Regions from separate parts of the Azospirillum lipoferum 4B genome, predicted to be linked through region 3. Evidence: riboswitches for the same ligand, from Rfam matches in the RefSeq annotation. Region 3 holds a riboswitch; each other region holds the start of a gene.
What was found. A riboswitch is a leader RNA that binds a small molecule or an ion and turns the genes downstream of it on or off. The one in region 3 is predicted to bind thiamine pyrophosphate.
Positions count from the first base shown of each region.

Region 1 (4,155 bases), on a different replicon from region 3:
GCTGTGCCGCCAAGGGGGCGCATCCGCTGTGGCAGCGGCTGGACCAGAAAATCCAGGGCAAGGGCCTGACGGATGTGGGCATGGCGATGACGGGCTGCCTCGGCTTCTGCTCCGCCGGGCCGCTGATGGTGGTGTATCCGGAGGGCATCTGGTATCGCCCGGAAACACCGGAGGACATCGACGAGATCGTCGAGTCGCATCTGGTCGGGGACACGCCGGTGGAGCGGTTGGTGATGGTGCTGACGCGGTGAGGCGGAGGCTTCGGATGCCCCCACCTAACCTCCCCCGCTGGGCGGGGGAGGGACTGCCGCAGCCTTCCCGAACAAGCACTTGTCCCCTCCCCCGCCCAGCGGGGGAGGGTTAGGGAGGGGGCACCGTCAGCCGACGCTTAACAAAATCCCACGCCTATCAGACCTGCGGTTGCGGCATTGGGACGCGGGCGGATTTGCCCATATTGTGGGCAACCTCCGCCATTGCCCGTCCGAACCGATCCCATGACCGACGCCGAAACCGCCGACCTGCTGCCTGCCGAGGCCGATTCGGTTCCCTATGCCGTCGGCTGCTTCCTGGCCGCGATCCTGCTGTTCGCGGCGATGGACACGCTGATCAAGTTCCTGACCGCCGGCTACCCGGTGCCGCAGTTGATGTTCGTGCGCTCGCTGGTCGCCTTCCTGCTGGTGGGCGGCTACACCCTGTGGCGCGGCGGCGGAATCGCGGCGATGCGGACGCAGCGGCCCTGGGGGCATGTCTGGCGCGCCTTCGCCGGGCTGATCTCCATGGGATGCTTCTTCTATGCGTTCCGGGAACTGCCGCTGGCCGATGTCTATGTGCTGAGCTTCGCCGGGCCGCTGTTCATCACCGCGCTGTCCGCCCCGCTGCTGGGGGAGCCGGTGGGTTGGCGGCGCTGGGTGGCGGTGGTGGTCGGGTTTGGCGGCGTGGTGGTGATGGCGCAGCCGTCGGCCGGGGCGCCGCTGGTGCCGGTGCTGGTCGGGCTGTGCGCCGCGCTGTTCTATGCGCTGGCGGCGCTGGCCGTGCGCGGCCTGTCGCGGACCGAGACCAGCGCGTCGATCGTGCTCTATCTGCTGCTGACGACGACGGTGGTCAGCGGCGCGCTGACGGTTCCCGTCTGGATCGCGCCGACCGCCGACGCGCTGGGTCTTATGGCGCTGGTCGGGGTGCTGGGTGCGGGGGCGCAGGTGCTGCTGACCCAGGCCTTCCGCCGCGCGCCGCCGGCGGTGGTGGCGCCCTTCGAATATACCGGCATGGTCTGGGCCAGCCTGTTCGGCTGGATGGTGTTCGGCGACCTGCCGACCGCGCCGGTGCTGCTCGGTGCCATGGTCATCATCGGCAGCGGGCTCTATATCCTGCATCGTGAAACCATGGTGGCGCGCCGCCGGCTGGGTTCTTGACAGGACAGGGCCGGCGGCGACACTCTCGCCGCCTGTTCACGGCTGGGGTGCCTGTGCGGATGCCGGATCGGCGGATGCGCGGGCTGAGACAACACCCATCGAACCTGATCCGGGTCATGCCGGCGAAGGGAGCCGACCGGAACCCGACGGACCGGCCGTAAATGCCCCGTCCCCTCCGCGTCGCTCCGCTTGCCGGCGCGTGTTGAGGAGTTTTCGGTCATGCGGCGTGCGCTTCCCCTTCTGATCGGCCTGCTGGCCGCATCCTCCTGTCTGTCGTCCGCCGCCCGCGCCGACGACACGCTGTCCTTTCCGGTGCTGGTGCCGCTGACCGGCTTCCTGTCGCTGGAGGGCACCAGCCAGCGCAACGGTGCCGTCCTGGCGCTGAAGCAGACCCCGGCCGGGATCGCCATCGCCTCCGAAGTCGTCGACACCGGCACCTCGCCCGAGGCGGCGGTGACGGCGCTGGAGCGCGCGGCCGGCAGCGGCACGGTCGGGGCGGTCGCCGCCAGCATGCTCGGCACCCAGATGCTGGCGATGCTGCCGCTGGCGCAGGAGCTGAAGCTGCCGCTGGTCACCGTCTCGGGCACCGCCTCGATCACCGAGCAGGGCAACCCCTGGGTCTTCCGCTTCTTCCCCGGCGATGCCGTGACCAAGGCCGCCCATGCCCGCTATGTGGTGGAGGAGCTGGGCAAGCGGCAGCCGGCCGTCATCTACCAGACCACCGCCTATGGCCAGAGCGGCAAGACCCATCTCGACGCCGCCTTCAAGGCTCTGGGCGTCACCCCCGTCTTCGAGGAGGGGGTGGACCCCGCCGCCAAGGACCTGCTGCCGGTGTTGACCAAGGCGCTGGCCGCCAAGCCCGACGTGCTGGTGCTGCATCTGCATTCCGGCCCGACCGCGTTGCTGCTGCGGCAGGCGGCGTCCAGCGGGGTGGCGGTGCCCATCGTCGCCGGCTCCGCCATGCATCAGCCGAGCACCGCCGCCCTGCTGGAACCGGCGGAGCTGAAGGGCGTCTGTGCCGAGACCGCGGCCTCGCCCATCTCCGGCGGCACGCCGGAGGTCAAGGCCTTTACCGATGCCTACCGCACCGTCTTCGGCAAGGAGCCGGATGCCTTCGCGCTCGGCCAGTATGATGGCATGACCATGGTGCTGGAGGCGGTGAAGGCCGGCGCCCGCGGCCCCGACGCGATCCGCAAGGCTCTGTCGTCGGAGACCTTCAAGGGCCTCGCCATGACCTACAAGTCCGACGGCAAGGGCAACATGGCCCATTCCGCCGTCATCGTCTGCTATGACGGGACCAGCCGCGTGCCGGTGCTGGCGAAGCGCTACGACGACCCCGCACTCGCGGCGAAGTGAGCGGATGGCGGCGCTTCAACTGCTGGTCAACGGGGTGGCGCTGGGGGCGGCCTATGCGCTGGTGGCGCTGGGATTCGTGCTGGTGCTGAACGCCACCTCGGCGGTGAATTTCGCCCAGGGCGATCTGGTCATGGCCGGCGGGCTGCTGGCGGTGGCGCTGGCGCCCCTGATCCCGCTGCCGGGCATCGCCCTGCTGCCGGTGGTGCTGGCGCTGATGGCGGGACTGGGGCTGCTGCTGGCGCTGGCGGCCTATCTGCCGCTGCGCCGCCGGCCGCCGGTGTCGGTCTTCATCAGCACCATCGCCATCGGCATCATCCTGCAGAACGGCGCCGCCATCCTGTTCGGGCCGGAGCCGCGCGCTGCGCCGCCGCTGCTCGGCGACGACACCCTTTCCATAGGCGGGCTGGCGGTGCCGGAGCAGTCGCTCGCCATCGTCGCGGTGGCGGCGTTGCTGATCGGCGCGCAGCAATGGGTGTTCGCCCGCACGCAGCTTGGACGCCGGCTGCGCGCCACGGCGCAGGACCCGGAGATGGCGCGGGCCTGCGGCGTGCCGGTCACGGCGATGATCCTGGTGACCTTCGCCATCGGTGCCGCCTGTGCCGGGGCGGCGGGGCTGCTGCTCGCCAACCGCTATTTCGTCACGCCGACCGCGGGCGGGGACCTGATTTTGAAGGCCTACATCGCGGTAACCATCGGTGGCTGGGGGTCGGTGCCGGGGGCTGTGGTGGGGGCGCTGCTGATCGCGCTGTTCGAGGTGGGGGTGTCGTCGGTGCTGTCCTACCCAGTGGCGCTGGGAGCGCTGTACCTGACGCTGCTGGCGATCCTGGTGTTGCGGCCGCAAGGCCTGTTCGGCGAAGCGGTGCGCCGCCGTGGCTGAGCCGCGTCCCCCGGTGAAGATTCCCTCTCCCCCCCGGGGAGAGGGTCAGGGTGAGGGGGATTCGTTTGCCGAACGATCCTCGCGGCGCGTCCCCCTCACCCCAACCCTCTCCCCGGGGGGGAGAGGGAGTAGTGTCGGGGTGGAGAAGCTTGCGCTGCTCGCCGGCGCCCTCGCCCTGCTGGTCTACGCGTTCGCCTTCGCCTCTCCCTATGGGCTGCGCGTGCTGACAGTTGCCGGTGTCTATGCGCTGGCGACCTTCGGGTTCCAGATCGTCTTCGGGCTCGGCGGCGCGTTGTCGCTCGCCCAGGGCGCCTTCTTCGGTGTCGGCGCCTATGTGACGGGCATTCTCGGCAGCCGCTATGGGTTGGGCTTCGAGGCGACCTTTCCGCTGTCGATGCTGGTGCCGCTCCTGCTGGCGCTGCCGGTCGGGCTGGCGGTGCTGCGGCTGGAATCCCACTATTTCGCCCTGGCGACGTTGGGCATCGCGCAGGTTCTGCATTTGCTGGCGGTCAA
Region 1 covers NC_016585.1:479,998-484,152, forward strand. The annotation lists gene AZOLI_RS15990 ((2Fe-2S) ferredoxin domain-containing protein) at 1-251, shown strand, start outside; gene AZOLI_RS15995 (DMT family transporter) at 495-1,409, shown strand; TPP riboswitch at 1,443-1,557, shown strand; gene AZOLI_RS16000 (ABC transporter substrate-binding protein) at 1,629-2,765, shown strand; gene AZOLI_RS16005 (branched-chain amino acid ABC transporter permease) at 2,770-3,642, shown strand; gene AZOLI_RS16010 (branched-chain amino acid ABC transporter ATP-binding protein/permease) at 3,782-4,155, shown strand, end outside.
Region 1: another riboswitch for thiamine pyrophosphate. It lies ahead of AZOLI_RS16000 (ABC transporter substrate-binding protein); the one in region 3 lies ahead of thiO (glycine oxidase ThiO).

Region 2 (4,155 bases), on a different replicon from region 3:
CTATCTGCTGGCGGTAAAGGCCAATCAACCAACCCTGTTCGCCGAGATCGGCCGTTACTTCGATGATCCCGAGGCCCGGATCGCCGAGCACACCGCTGTCGACAAAGGCCATGGCCGGATCGAGAGCCGCCGCTATGCCGTCAGCCAGGAGGTCGACTGGCTGTCGGGCGACCGGCGCTATCCCGACGAACCCCGCTTCCCTCACCTCAAGACCATCGCCCTGGTCGAGAGCGTCGTCGAAAAGGCCGGCAGCGTAAGCACCATGCGGCGCCTCTTCCTCAGTTCGGCCGCGCTCACCTCCCACCGCCTCGAACAAGCTGTGCGCGGGCACTGGGGCATCGAAAACTGCCTGCACTGGGTCCTCGACGTCACCTTCCGCGAAGATCACCGCCTGCGAAAAGGACACGGCGCCCGGAACATGGCCGTCGTCCGCCACTTCGCCATCAATGCCGTCCGCGTGGGAAAGGGAAAACACTCCATCAAATCAACCAGAAAGCTCGCAGGCTGGGACCCAAACGTCCTGGCAAACCTGCTTACACCTTCATCGCATTAACCTGGACTCGTTGCCCTGATGCCGCTATGCAACCCTGGTTGGGGGGCTGCAGCCGCGGCCCAGCGGGATCTGGAGACAGTCGATACCGGCCCTGCGCTTATATTCGGATGAAGTTTTGCGCCGACAATGGACCGAAGGGCAGGGATGCCAGCGGGCCGCCGACGTCAAGCGCGCCAAGGTCAACCGGGGCGAAACCCATATCCTTGATGATCTTGCGGATTTCGGCCTTTGCAGCGGCGTCATCACCTGAATAGAACAGCACGCGCTTGCCGCTCGCCACCTCCGGCTCCTTCAGAACGTTGACATCAAGGTGGTTGAACGCCTTGACGACCCGAGCGCCCGGAACAAACTGGTGGAATATTTCGCTGGAATGTTTGCCATTCAGATCGACCGCCTTGATGCCATAGGCTGCAAGCGGATTGCTCGGATCTGTGGCGTCGGGTGAATTGGGATCGATGAACTCTACCGGGTTGGTGCCATCAATGACGATGCGGCCATTCCACGCCGGCAAGTTGGTGAACACCTTCTCCACATCAACCCAGCGCACGGCGGCGAAAACGATGTCGGCGCTTGCTGCCTCCTCAACCGTTCCCGCTTTGATCGAGGGGCCCAGTTCTTCAACCAGCGAGGCCAAGGATTGCGGACCGCGACTGTTTGAGATTGTTGCAGAAATGCCCTTTTTAGCAAGAGCGCGTGCAACGTTGGAGCCAAGGGCGCCAGAACCGATGATACCAATACTCATAGCTTTGTCCTTTAGAAGCAGGGGCTTGAGGAGATGAAAACCGTCAGCGCCCCGAAGGCTGATCAGTGTTTCGGCAGTCATTTCGGCGCCCTGGGCGCCGAAATGACTGTGTGTTGTTGACGTAACGACATTTATTGGCGTGCCAGATCACCAGACGAGTGGAATGGAAAACCTGCCAATCGCCGCCACATCGGCAGCGATATCTGCAATGGTTGCCTTTGCGAGTTCATCTTCGAGTGCTGTGCGTGCACGCAACAAGGTTGGCTTTAGAGCCGCAAGAATGTTGCCGCCAACGGCACAGTTCTCACAGGGTGGGGTCCGATGCAGCGAAAACAATTCGGTATCTTCAACGGCTCGATAGACATCGAGCAACCGTATCTCGTTGGCCGGCTTTGCCAGCAAAGAACCCCCTCCAGCTCCAAGCTGCGACCGTGTCAATCCCGCATCATTCAAACGGGATAAAAGTCCCCGCACAACGACCGCACCTGTGTTTGCCGAATAAGCCAGATCCTCAGAACGCATTGGCTTGCCATCCGTTACCGCAAGACAGGTCAAGATGTGAACGGCAACAACAAAGCGGGTACTGGTTGGCATGGCGCTATCCGTCTGTGTGTCGATACCATTATTACACACTCATGGGGCTGTCAACAGGTCATTTGCCTGGAACCTCGTTTGAACATCGCTTCAATCGCTGGATCTTACACCATCTCGCCCGACAGCCAGAGGGAGCGGTTGTTTTGGCGTAAGTCCTAACCGTAAACGAATGCATTCCACCCTGGGCAACCTTTCCAATGGCATTCGAGGAGACGTGGCGCCGCCAGCGTAGCGCGTGGGCGGTATAACCCTCCGGCTATGGGAGGCGTTGCACGGGGCCAAGGTCATCGGCGTCTTGTCTGGGCGTGCGCTCCAGCGATACGTCCGTCATGGCGAATCTGCGAACGGTCATCTGCGTCTCCTTGAAGAGAGGGCCGATCCACCCAAGCCGATATCGGATTTGCTGCGGCACAGGGTGGCAGCGGCACAAAAGGGCGGAGAGCGAAAATCATCAATGCGCCGTCCTTTCCGCCCTCCGCAAAGCCGACATCCCCGCCGTTGACAGACGGCGCGATGGTCTTCTAGGCTCCGTCCCGTTCCCAGGGGAGCCTCGTTCAGGAGGCTGAGACACCCGCCGGCCCGGTCCTTCGCGTCCAGGCGACGCGGCAACCCTTCGAACCTGATCCGGGTCATGCCGGCGTAGGGATGCGGGACGAGAAGGCCTTTGCGGCCGACGCGCAGATCCATACCCCCACAGGCTTGTCCCGGATTCGTTTGTTGCTCCATCGGTCGGTGCCGCATGGAGAAATCGGGGCGGGGAGTGCGGCGGTGAGCGCGATCTACGACAGCGTGATCTACGACAGGGTCCTGGCCTTCATGGAGGCCGACATCGGAACCGGGGCGGCGGCCGACGAGGCCTTCAACGCCCTGGCGCTGGCGGTGTTCGCCCATCAGTTCGAGCACAACCAGCCCTATCGCCGCTTCGCCATGCAGCGCGGCCGGACGCCGCGCGGGGTGAAGAGCTGGCGCGACATCCCGGCGGTGCCGATCAACGCCTTCAAGGACCTGACGCTCAGCTGCCGCCCGGCGGAGGAGTCCGCCCGCATCTTCATGACCAGCGGCACGACCAAGGGCGGCATCCGCGGCCAGATCCACCACACTACCCTGACGGTCTATGACCGCTCCATGCTGCTCAACTTCCGCCGCCGCTTCATGCAGGAGGCAGAGCGGATGGCGATGGGCATCCTGTTCCCGACCGAGACGGCGATGCCGAACTCCTCGCTCGCCCATTACCTGGAGCTGGCGCGGGCGGAGTGCGGCACGCCGGACAGCCGCCATTGGATCGGCGAGGCGGGCATCGACACCGCCGGGCTCTACGACCGGTTGGATGCCGCCGAACGGTCGGGGCTGCCCTTCGCGCTGCTGGGCGCCAGCTACGGATTCGTGCATCTGATGGACGCCATGGCGCGCGACGGACGCCGTTTCGCCCTGCCGGAGGGGAGCCGCATCCTCGACACCGGCGGCTTCAAGGGCCAGTCGCGCGAACTGGAACCGGACGAGTTCTATGGCCAGCTGGCCGAATTCTTCGGCGTGCCGCGCCAGCGCTGCATCAACATGTACGGCATGACGGAGCTGAGCACTCAGTTCTACGACGACGGCAACGCGGTCTGCCCGTCGCTGAAATCCGGCCCGCATTGGATCCGCAGCCGCGTCGTCGATCCCTTGTCCGGGCGGGACGTGCCGGCCGGCGGTATGGGCGTGCTGGTGCACCATGATCTGGCCCACGTCAACTCCGTCGCCGCCATCCTGACCGAGGACGCCGGCATCCTGGAGGAGGGCGGGTTCCGCCTGCTGGGCCGCGTCGCCGGGGCGCAGGCCAAGGGCTGTTCGCTGGCGGTGGAGGATTTCCTCGCCGCCGCGCGCGGTTGAACGGGACCGCGGCCTTGGCCTTCCGCGACGAACCGGAACTGGCAGGCCATCTGCCCGGCCTGCCGCCGGATGCGGTGGAGCGGCGCGTGCTGACCTTCGGGTCGGGCGCTGCGGCGTTGCGCGTGGCGGTGCCGGTGCTGGATTCCGGGCAGGTGGAGCGGGTCGCGGCGACGGTCCGGGCGGCGGCGCGCGGCTATCTGAAAACGCTGCCGACGGCGCACATCGTCGCGGTGATCGATGTGGCGATCCAGCGGCTGCTCGACCGCGAGGACCCATGGCGCCGCCGGGCGGAGCGGTTGCTGCCCATCGTCACCGGCTATGACGCCGAGATGGTGCGTCTGGGGCTGACCGGCTATCTGAAGACCTTCCGCGCGCATGAGTTGCGTCGCTTCCTGGC
Region 2 covers NC_016586.1:205,863-210,017, forward strand. The annotation lists gene AZOLI_RS19235 (ISAs1-like element ISAli14 family transposase) at 1-553, shown strand, start outside; gene AZOLI_RS19240 (NADPH-dependent F420 reductase) at 651-1,295, opposite strand; gene AZOLI_RS31450 (Rrf2 family transcriptional regulator) at 1,443-1,889, opposite strand; TPP riboswitch at 2,421-2,553, shown strand; gene AZOLI_RS19245 (long-chain-fatty-acid--CoA ligase) at 2,658-3,758, shown strand; gene AZOLI_RS19250 (acyl-CoA reductase) at 3,773-4,155, shown strand, end outside.
Region 2: another riboswitch for thiamine pyrophosphate. It lies ahead of AZOLI_RS19245 (long-chain-fatty-acid--CoA ligase); the one in region 3 lies ahead of thiO (glycine oxidase ThiO).

Region 3 (4,155 bases):
GAGAAGGAGCGCCGCATCGCCGCGCTGGAGAGCGACCGGGCCGAGCGCATCGCCGACCAGGACCGCCTGCGCGAGAACCTGAAGGCCCTGCCCGCCGGCAGCGACCTGCACAAGCGCACGCTGGCGAAGATGGCGGAGGCCGAAAACCGCCTCGACGCCCTGGCCCGCGAGCTGACGACTGCCCGCGGCGAAGCGGAGGCCGCCCGCCAGACCCTGCGCGAGCGGGTGAAGGCGTTGGCGATCTGAGGGCGCGCCTCCCTCACCCGGCGCGGTCGAGCTGCTTGAGGAAGCCGATGTAGCGGTTGATGTCCTCCATCCGCCGGGCATGGTCGTTCAGATCGGACAGGCGGCCTTCGATGGCCCTTTGCGCCCCCTCCACCTCGTCGATGACGGTGTGGATGTCGGTCTGGAGTTCCTGCGCGGCGGTGGCGGCCTCGTCCATGCGGACGCTGGTGTCGTCCAGCTGGCTGCCGACCGAGCGGACGGAGGTCACCACCTGATCGATGGCGCGGCGGGTGTCGCCCAGCGTCTGCTTTGTGTCGTTGGCGAGCTTGCGCACCTCCGACGCGACCACCGCGAAGCCGCGACCGGCGTCCCCTGCCCGCGCCGCCTCGATGGTGGCGTTCAACGCCAGCAGGTTGGTCTGGCTGGCGATGCCGTCGATCACCGACAGGACCTTCTCGATGCTCTTCACCACGGTGGACAGCTGGCTGAACTCGCGGACCAGCTCCTCCTTCCGTTCGGCATGGCCGTCGAACAGTCCGGCATGGCGGGTCAGCGTCGCCTCGATGGCGGACATGGAGCCGCCGATGCGCGCGGCGTAGCTGGCGGTTTCCTGGACGCCGCTGTTCAGAGTGACCAGGGCGTCGAGATAGCTGTGCATCCGCTCGATCACGCTGTTGCGGATGCGGCTGAGCAGTTCCAGCCGGTTGTAGCGGGTGGCGATGAAATAGCTCTGGAACCGGGCGTAATGAACCGGGAAGCGGTCGACCATGTCGTCGGAAAAGGCGGTGCCGGGCGGAACCTCGAAGAACATCAGGGCCGACAGGGTCTGGTTGATGTTGATGCCCAGCAACTCGCCGAAGGTGGAGAAACCGGCGGCGGCCAGCCCGTCGAAGGCATGGACCCGAGACAGCTGGTCGGAGTTGTTCAGTCGCCGCAGGATGCAGTCGTTCAGGATGGCGCCCACCGGCCGCGGCTTTCCGCGCAGATAGGCCGTCAGGTCGTCCTCCGTCTGGCGGACGAAGTCGGTGGCCTCCACCAGGCACAGCGAATCGCCGGGATTGACGTCGCAATAGAAGGCGACCTCCCCCTTCTCGAAATCGAAGCCGGAGATGGAGCGGACGAACAGCTCGCCCTCCATCTCGATGGCGAAGGTGTTCCTGGCGAGCTTGGCCGGAAGCTCCTGCGGCTTGCAGCGCAGCGCCTTGGCCAGCGCGTCGATGAAGCTCACCACCTCGAAGCTGTCGCGGTCGATCACGCTGCGCACGATGCGGCGCATCGGGTCGGCGTCCACCACGGCGAAGCGGGTCTGGGTCGGGCGGAAATTCTGCGATTTGAAGATGCCGTACCGGATGCCGGGCGCCATCTTCAGGAAGATGGTCAGGGCGGAATTCTCCAGCACGCGCTGGCCGTCGAACAGGCGGGTGTTGCGGAAGTCGAGCGTGCCGCCGGCCGAGCCGCCGATGAACAGGCAGGGGAAATGGCCGGAACGGTAGACCGCCTCCATGAACCAGCTTTCGCTGGCCGACAGCCCGTCGATGAAGGTCAGCGCCACCGTGTCGTGGCTGTCCACGGCGAAGGGAACGCGGATGCGGTCAAGCTCGCCGCGGATCGCCTCCACCCGTGCAGGGACGTCACGGGTCGGCCGGCCGCCGCGCAGATCCTCGCAATGGAGGGGGACGGTGTGGATGCTGACCCCGGCGAACAGGCGCGGGCTGAAGGATTGCAGGACCACGCTGTCCCAACGGTCGCCGGCCTTGCGGTAGAGCGGCTGTCCGTCCGCCGCGCACAATTCGCCCGCGGTGGAGACCAGCACCAGCTGCGTCGCCGCCGGCAGGGCGGAGCGCAGCGCGCGGGCGGTGGCGGCGAAATCGACATGCGGCGAGACGAAGCCGACCACCAGCGCCGGCGCTCCGGCGGCGAAGCCCAGCCCATCCAGCGCCGCGGCATCGATCCGTCCGGCAGGCAGGCACAGGCTGCGGATCGGCGCCTCCGCCGGCCCCTCCGCCGCCGCGACGGTTGCGCCGGCGGGCGGAGCGGCGCTTGTGAGCGTAGCGGGAACGGAAGGCGCGGATTCGGAGCGGAAGAAGGACAGCATGATGGGCAATTCCTCGGCGGTCTTGTTGTTTGTTTCCGCATGCCGGCCACGTCGATCGTTTCGTCGAAGCCCGGCCACCGGACATTTTTCGGATAGCTTAGCTTCGGATCGGTCACCGGCCTCATACGGGAGACTCCCTATCGGGCCGTGGCATCTGGTCGCACAACCTTATGGGGTGGGCGCCGATTCCGCTTGTAGGGCCAGCGAAACATTGGCATAAGGCAAGTCATAGGCCTGGGGTGCCGTGCGGTGGTCGCGCGGCTGAGAACACACCCATCGAACCTGTCTGGGTAATTCCAGCGAAGGGAGCCGCCGCATGATCCATGCGCCAGATCCGCATCCATTTTCGATTCCCGCATCCGGGATCCGTCCCTCCGTCGCCGTCATCGGTGCCGGCTGCATCGGCCTTGCCATCGCCTGGAGGCTGGCATCGGCCGGCTGCCGCGTCGATCTGTTCGAACGGGGGCAGGCGGGCCGAGGCGCCACCCATGCGGCCGGCGGCATGCTGGCCGCCTGCGTCGAAACCGAACCGGGGGAGGACGGGCTGCTGCCGCTGACCCGCGCCTCGCAGGCGCTGTGGCCCGACTTCGCCCGCGACCTGGAGGCGGCGAGCGGCATGGCGGTGGACCTGCGCACCGAAGGCACCATGGTCATCGCGCTCAACGCCGACGATGCCGCCAAGGTTCGCTTCCTGCACGGCTTCCAGCGCGACCTCGGCCTGCCGGTGGAGTGGCTGAGCGGGGCCGAGGTGCGGCGGCGCGAGCCCTTCCTGCAGCCGGGCGTGGCCGGTGCGCTGTTCTGTGCCGGCGACCATCAGGTCGACAACCGCAAGGTGGCAGCCGCCCTGCAGCGCGCCGCCCTGGCCGCCGGCGCCCGCCTGCACGAGCAGTGCGGCGAGGTGGCTCTGGCGGTGGAGGGCGGTCGCGCCGTCGGGGTGCGGGTTGCTGCAACTCTGCACCGGGCCGACCGGGTGGTTCTGGCCGCCGGGGCGTGGTCGGCCGGCGTGCCGGGGCTGCCGCCCGCCGCGAAGCCGCCGGTGCGGCCGGTCAAGGGGCAGATGGTCTGCCTGCGCATGGACGCCCGGCTGCCGCTGCTGCGCCATGTGGTGTGGACGCCCGGCACCTACCTGATTCCGCGGCTGGACGGCCGGCTGCTGATCGGCGCCACGACGGAGGAGCGCGGCTTCGACGACCGGCTGACCGCCGGCGGCCAGTTCGCCCTGCTGGAAGGCGCATGGCGCGCCCTGCCCGGCATCGCCGAACTGCCGATCGAGGAGGCCTGGGCCGGCTTCCGCCCCGGCAGCCGCGACGACGCGCCGATCCTGGGCGAGAGCGGCATTCCCGGCCTGATCCATGCCACCGGCCACCACCGCAACGGCATCCTGCTGACCCCGGTCACCGCCGACGGCATCGCCCGTCTGGTCCTGACCGGCGGGACCGACCCGCTGCTGCGCCCCTTCGCCGCCGACCGTTTCCTTGCCAAGGGAGCCGCCGCATGAGCGCCGTCCTGCACATCAACGGCCGCGAAGAACCGCTGTCCGCCGCATCGGTCGCCGAACTCCTGGCCGCGCGCGGCATCGCCGAAGGCACGCCCGGCGTCGCCGTCGCCCTGAACGGTGCCGTGGTTCCCCGCCGCCGCTGGCATGAGACCCCGCTCCAGCCCGGCGACAGCCTGGAAATCGTCCGCCCCATCCAGGGCGGCTGACCCTCTGATCCTCCCTCTCCCGCCCCGGGAGAGGGAAGGGGCCCATGGCATCGCCATGGGAAGGGTGAGGGGGGATCCAAGGAGCCATGCGGTTCGGGATTCTTGCCTCACCCCTCACCCTCCCCACGCCT
Region 3 covers NC_016622.1:304,528-308,682, reverse strand. The annotation lists gene AZOLI_RS01360 (DUF4139 domain-containing protein) at 1-246, shown strand, start outside; gene AZOLI_RS01355 (methyl-accepting chemotaxis protein) at 260-2,320, opposite strand; TPP riboswitch at 2,546-2,645, shown strand; gene thiO (glycine oxidase ThiO) at 2,637-3,818, shown strand; gene thiS (sulfur carrier protein ThiS) at 3,815-4,024, shown strand.

Region 4 (4,155 bases), 980 kb from region 3:
GGCGCTCGCGCTGTAGAGGTCTTCCTTCACCGCCGCCACCGACTTCACCTGATAGCCGGGCCTTGCGCTGAACCGGCGGCTGGCGCGTTCGGCGGCCTCGCGCTCCGATTCCGCCCAGACCAGATAGTCGCGTCCGCGTGCCCATTCGACGGCCAGCGGATGGGCGGCGTCGATCTCGCCGATCTGCTGGTTGACCATGGTGACCAGCCATTCCTTGTCGCCGGGGTTGCGGCGGTCGGTCAGGATCAGGATTTGCGGGCGGCGGCGGCTCTGCGCCTCGGTCAGGCGCTGTTGCACCTCGACCTGCTTCTTGCGCAACTCCACCATGTCGCGCACCAGCTCCTCGATCTCGCCATGGAGGCTCTCCTCCTCCCGGTGCAGGCGGTGGATGGTCGCGTCCAGCTTGTCCAGCGTGCCGCGGACGCCGCGGACGCGCTGCCGGGCCTGCGACACCCGCTGCTCGACCGACAGCAGAACGTTGCCGAGCCACGCGCCGATGGCGATGATGCCCAGGATGATGATGAAGTTGATCATCATGTGGCGGCACCGGAAGTGGCGGCATCGGAAGTGGCGGAATTGGCCTTGGCGCGCGCCGTCGCCGGGGGCTGGGGCGCCCCACCCTTCCCGCCGCCGCCCTTCACGCCGCCACCCCGCGCGTCGCCGCGCATGAACGACTTCTGGAAGCCCAGTTTGAAGGGAAAGGCGACGTCGACCATCTGCTTGGCCTCGTCGAAGCTGGAGGCCCACACCTCCGCCACATTGGCGCAGCGCCAGATGGGGTTCACCGGTCCGCGGTCGCCGGCGGCTCTCGCTGCGGCCGACGCCTTTTCCTGCGTGACGGTCGCGACGAACTTCATCAGGCCGGACTGCGGATCGCCGACCTCATGCACGAACAGCGGCGGCTGTTCCGCCAGATCCCTGATCTGCTTTTCCGCCTTGCGGATATCGGTTTCCAGCCGGTGCCGTTCGGAAGACTGACTGTTGCGGCGCTGGACCAGGTTGTTGACGCGGTTCTGAAGCTCATGCGCCTCGGCATGCAGCACATAGACGCGGTTTTCGATCTGCTCCAGCCCGCTGCTCTTTTCCAGGATGTTCGGCAGGAAATCCTTCAGCATCATGGCGACCGGGACGGCGGCCAGCATGATGATGACGATGGCGATCAGGAACAGCGTCGTGTTCGACATCCGCCCGCCCGTTCTCCTCCGGAAATCCGCATCGACCGACCTGCCGGAATCGGCGCGGTCTGCACCGGTGCGGATCTTCGAAGATCAACGAACAATCCAAACCCGTCAACGAATCGTCGCGGCTTCGTTCGATATTCGTCAAAAATGGGTCAGGATGCCGCCATCTCCGCCACCCGCTTCACCGCGTCGCGCACCGGTCCCGGCCGCCGCTCGTCCGCCAGGGTGGTGAACCAATGCTCCGGCGGGTTGCGGCCGGCGGCGCGGTTCCAGGTCAGGGCGCGCAGCACCCCCTCCGCCTCCGCCGTCGGTGGCACGGCGGGGTCGATGCCGTTCATCACCGCCCAGATGCCGGTCCAGCAGCGCCCGACCGACCATGGATTGTAACCGCCGCCGCCGACCACCAGCACCCGCGGCGCCAGCGGCAGCAGGGCGGCCACCGCCTCCCACAGCGCATGGTTGGACAGCTCCAGCCGGCTCAGGGGATCCTCGGCCAGGGCGTCGGCGCCGGTCTGGATCACCATCGCCTGCGGACGGAAGGCGCGGGCCAGCGGCAGCACCGCCGCCTCCATCGCATGCTCCATCTCGCTGTCGTTGAAACCGGGCGGGACCGGCAGGTTGCGGGCCATGCCGCCGGCCCGGTCCTCCGCCTTGCCGGTGTAGGGCCAGCGCCCGTCCTCGTGGATGGAGATGGTGAGCACCCGGTCGTCGTCGGCGAAGGCCTCCTCCACCCCGTCGCCATGGTGGGCGTCGAGATCGACATAGAGCACCCGCTCCAGCCCATGGTCGAGCAGCTCCAGGATGCCCAGCACCGGCGCGTTGAAATAGCAGAAGCCGCTGGCCCGGTCGCGGCGCGCATGGTGGGTGCCGGCGGCCGGCGCATAGACCAGCCCGGCCGGACGGTCGCCCAGGATTCGCGCCGCCTGCAGGGCCGACCCGCTGCTGTGGGCCGGCCGCCGGAACATCTCGGCGAAGACCGGATTCTCCAGCTTGCCCAGATTGTGGCGGGCCGCCGTCGCCTCGTCCACCCGCTGCTCCGCCTCCGCCCGCTTCAGTGCGGCGATGTAGTCCGCGGTGTGGAAGCGCGCCAGTTCGCGTTCGCTCGCCACATGGGTGTCGAGATAGATGTCGTCGGGCAGCCAGCCCATGGCGCGGCTGAGGTCGATCACGGTCGATACGCGCGGGATCGCCAGCGGATGCTTCGGGCCATAGGTCGAGCCGCGATAGATCTCGCCGCCGATGAACAGCGGGGTGCGGAGAGGCGTGGTCAGGGGAGGATCTCCATCGGTCCCGCCAGAAACTAGGCGGTGACGCGCTCCGGTCAAGCGGCGCCCGCGCTTCCACGCTCCGGAAGGGCTTCCGGCAATGCTTGCGGTCACGGATCGTCCGCGCCTATAGTCGCCGCCTTCACTGGGGGGAGCCGATGGGCGGCTGAGAGGTCCCGTTGCGGGACGACCCCTGGAACCTGATCCGGTTCATGCCGGCGTAGGGATCAGTGATGCCGGACCGCAAGCGCTTCCTCTCCGCACTCCCGCCATGCCTGCCCCGATGATGGCCCCGATGATGGCGATCACGCCGCTTTCGGTGACCGTCTCGCGTGCGCGGCTGACCTATGGCGGCACGCTGCTGTTCTCCGACCTGACGCTGGAGCTGCAAGCGGGACGGACCACCTGCCTGCTGGGGCCGAGCGGCGTCGGCAAGACCACGCTGCTGCGCATCCTCGCCGGGCTGGCGGAGCCGGAGCCACCGACCTGCGTCTCAACCGGCGACGGACAGCCCCTGGCCGGCCGTATCGCCTATATGGCGCAGCAGGATTTGCTGCTGCCCTGGCTGACGGTTCAGGACAATGTCCTGCTGGGCGACCGGCTGCGCCACCTCCGCCCCGATGCCGCGCGGGTGGAACGCGCCCGCGCGCTGCTCGACCGCGTCGGTCTGGCGGGACGCGAGCGCGACCGACCGGCCGCCCTGTCCGGCGGGCAGCGCCAGCGGGTCGCGCTCGCCCGCACGCTGATGGAGGACAAGCCGCTGGTCCTGATGGACGAGCCCTTCTCCGCGCTCGACGCCATCACCCGCCTGCGGCTGCAGGAGACGGCGGCGGAAACGCTGGCCGGCCGCACCGTCCTGATGGTCACCCACGACCCGCTGGAGGCACTTCGCATCGGCGACCGCCTGCATGTGATGACCGGCCGCCCCGCCGTCATGGGGCCGGCGCTGGAACCGTCCGGCCCCGTGCCGCGCCCGGTCGACGATCCCGGATTGCTGGCGCTGCAGGCGGAGCTGTTGCGGAGGCTGGCGGAATGAGGGCGCTGCTGCGCGCCGCCGTCACCCTCGCCGTGCTGGTCGCCGGCTGGCAGGCGCTGGTCTGGGCCACCGGCCTGCCGCGTTACCTGCTGCCCGGTCCACTGGCGGTGGCGGATGCAATGCGGCGGCAGGCGCCCCTGCTGTGGAGCCATGGGCTGACGACGCTGACCGAGATCCTGATCGGGCTGGTGGCCGGCGTGGCTCTGGGCAGCGTGAGCGCGCTGCTGCTGGCGCGGTTCCGCACCGCGCGGCGCTGGCTGATGCCGCTGTTGCTGGTCAGTCAGGCGATCCCGGTCTTCGCGCTGGCTCCCCTGCTGGTGCTTTGGCTGGGCTACGGCATGGCGTCCAAGATCGCCATGGCGGTGCTGGTCATCTATTTCCCGGTGACGACCGCGCTGTTCGACGGGCTGCGCCGCACCGATCCCGGCTGGCTCGACCTTGCCCGCACCATGGGCGCCTCGCCTGCCGCGATCCTGTGGAACATCCGCCTGCCCGCCGCGCTGCCCGCCTTCTGGTCCGGCGTGCGGGTGGCCGCGGCGGTGGCGCCCATCGGCGCGGTGATCGGCGAATGGGTGGGGTCGTCCTCCGGCCTCGGCTATCTGATGCTGCACGCCAACGCCCGCATGCAGATCGACCTTCTGTTCGCCGCCGTGCTGGTGCTGGGGCTGTTCGC
Region 4 covers NC_016622.1:1,282,676-1,286,830, reverse strand. The annotation lists gene AZOLI_RS05920 (hypothetical protein) at 1-537, opposite strand, end outside; gene AZOLI_RS05915 (hypothetical protein) at 534-1,184, opposite strand; gene AZOLI_RS05910 (acetoin utilization protein AcuC) at 1,334-2,506, opposite strand; TPP riboswitch at 2,585-2,691, shown strand; gene AZOLI_RS05905 (ABC transporter ATP-binding protein) at 2,718-3,482, shown strand; gene AZOLI_RS05900 (ABC transporter permease) at 3,479-4,155, shown strand, end outside.
Region 4: another riboswitch for thiamine pyrophosphate. It lies ahead of AZOLI_RS05905 (ABC transporter ATP-binding protein); the one in region 3 lies ahead of thiO (glycine oxidase ThiO).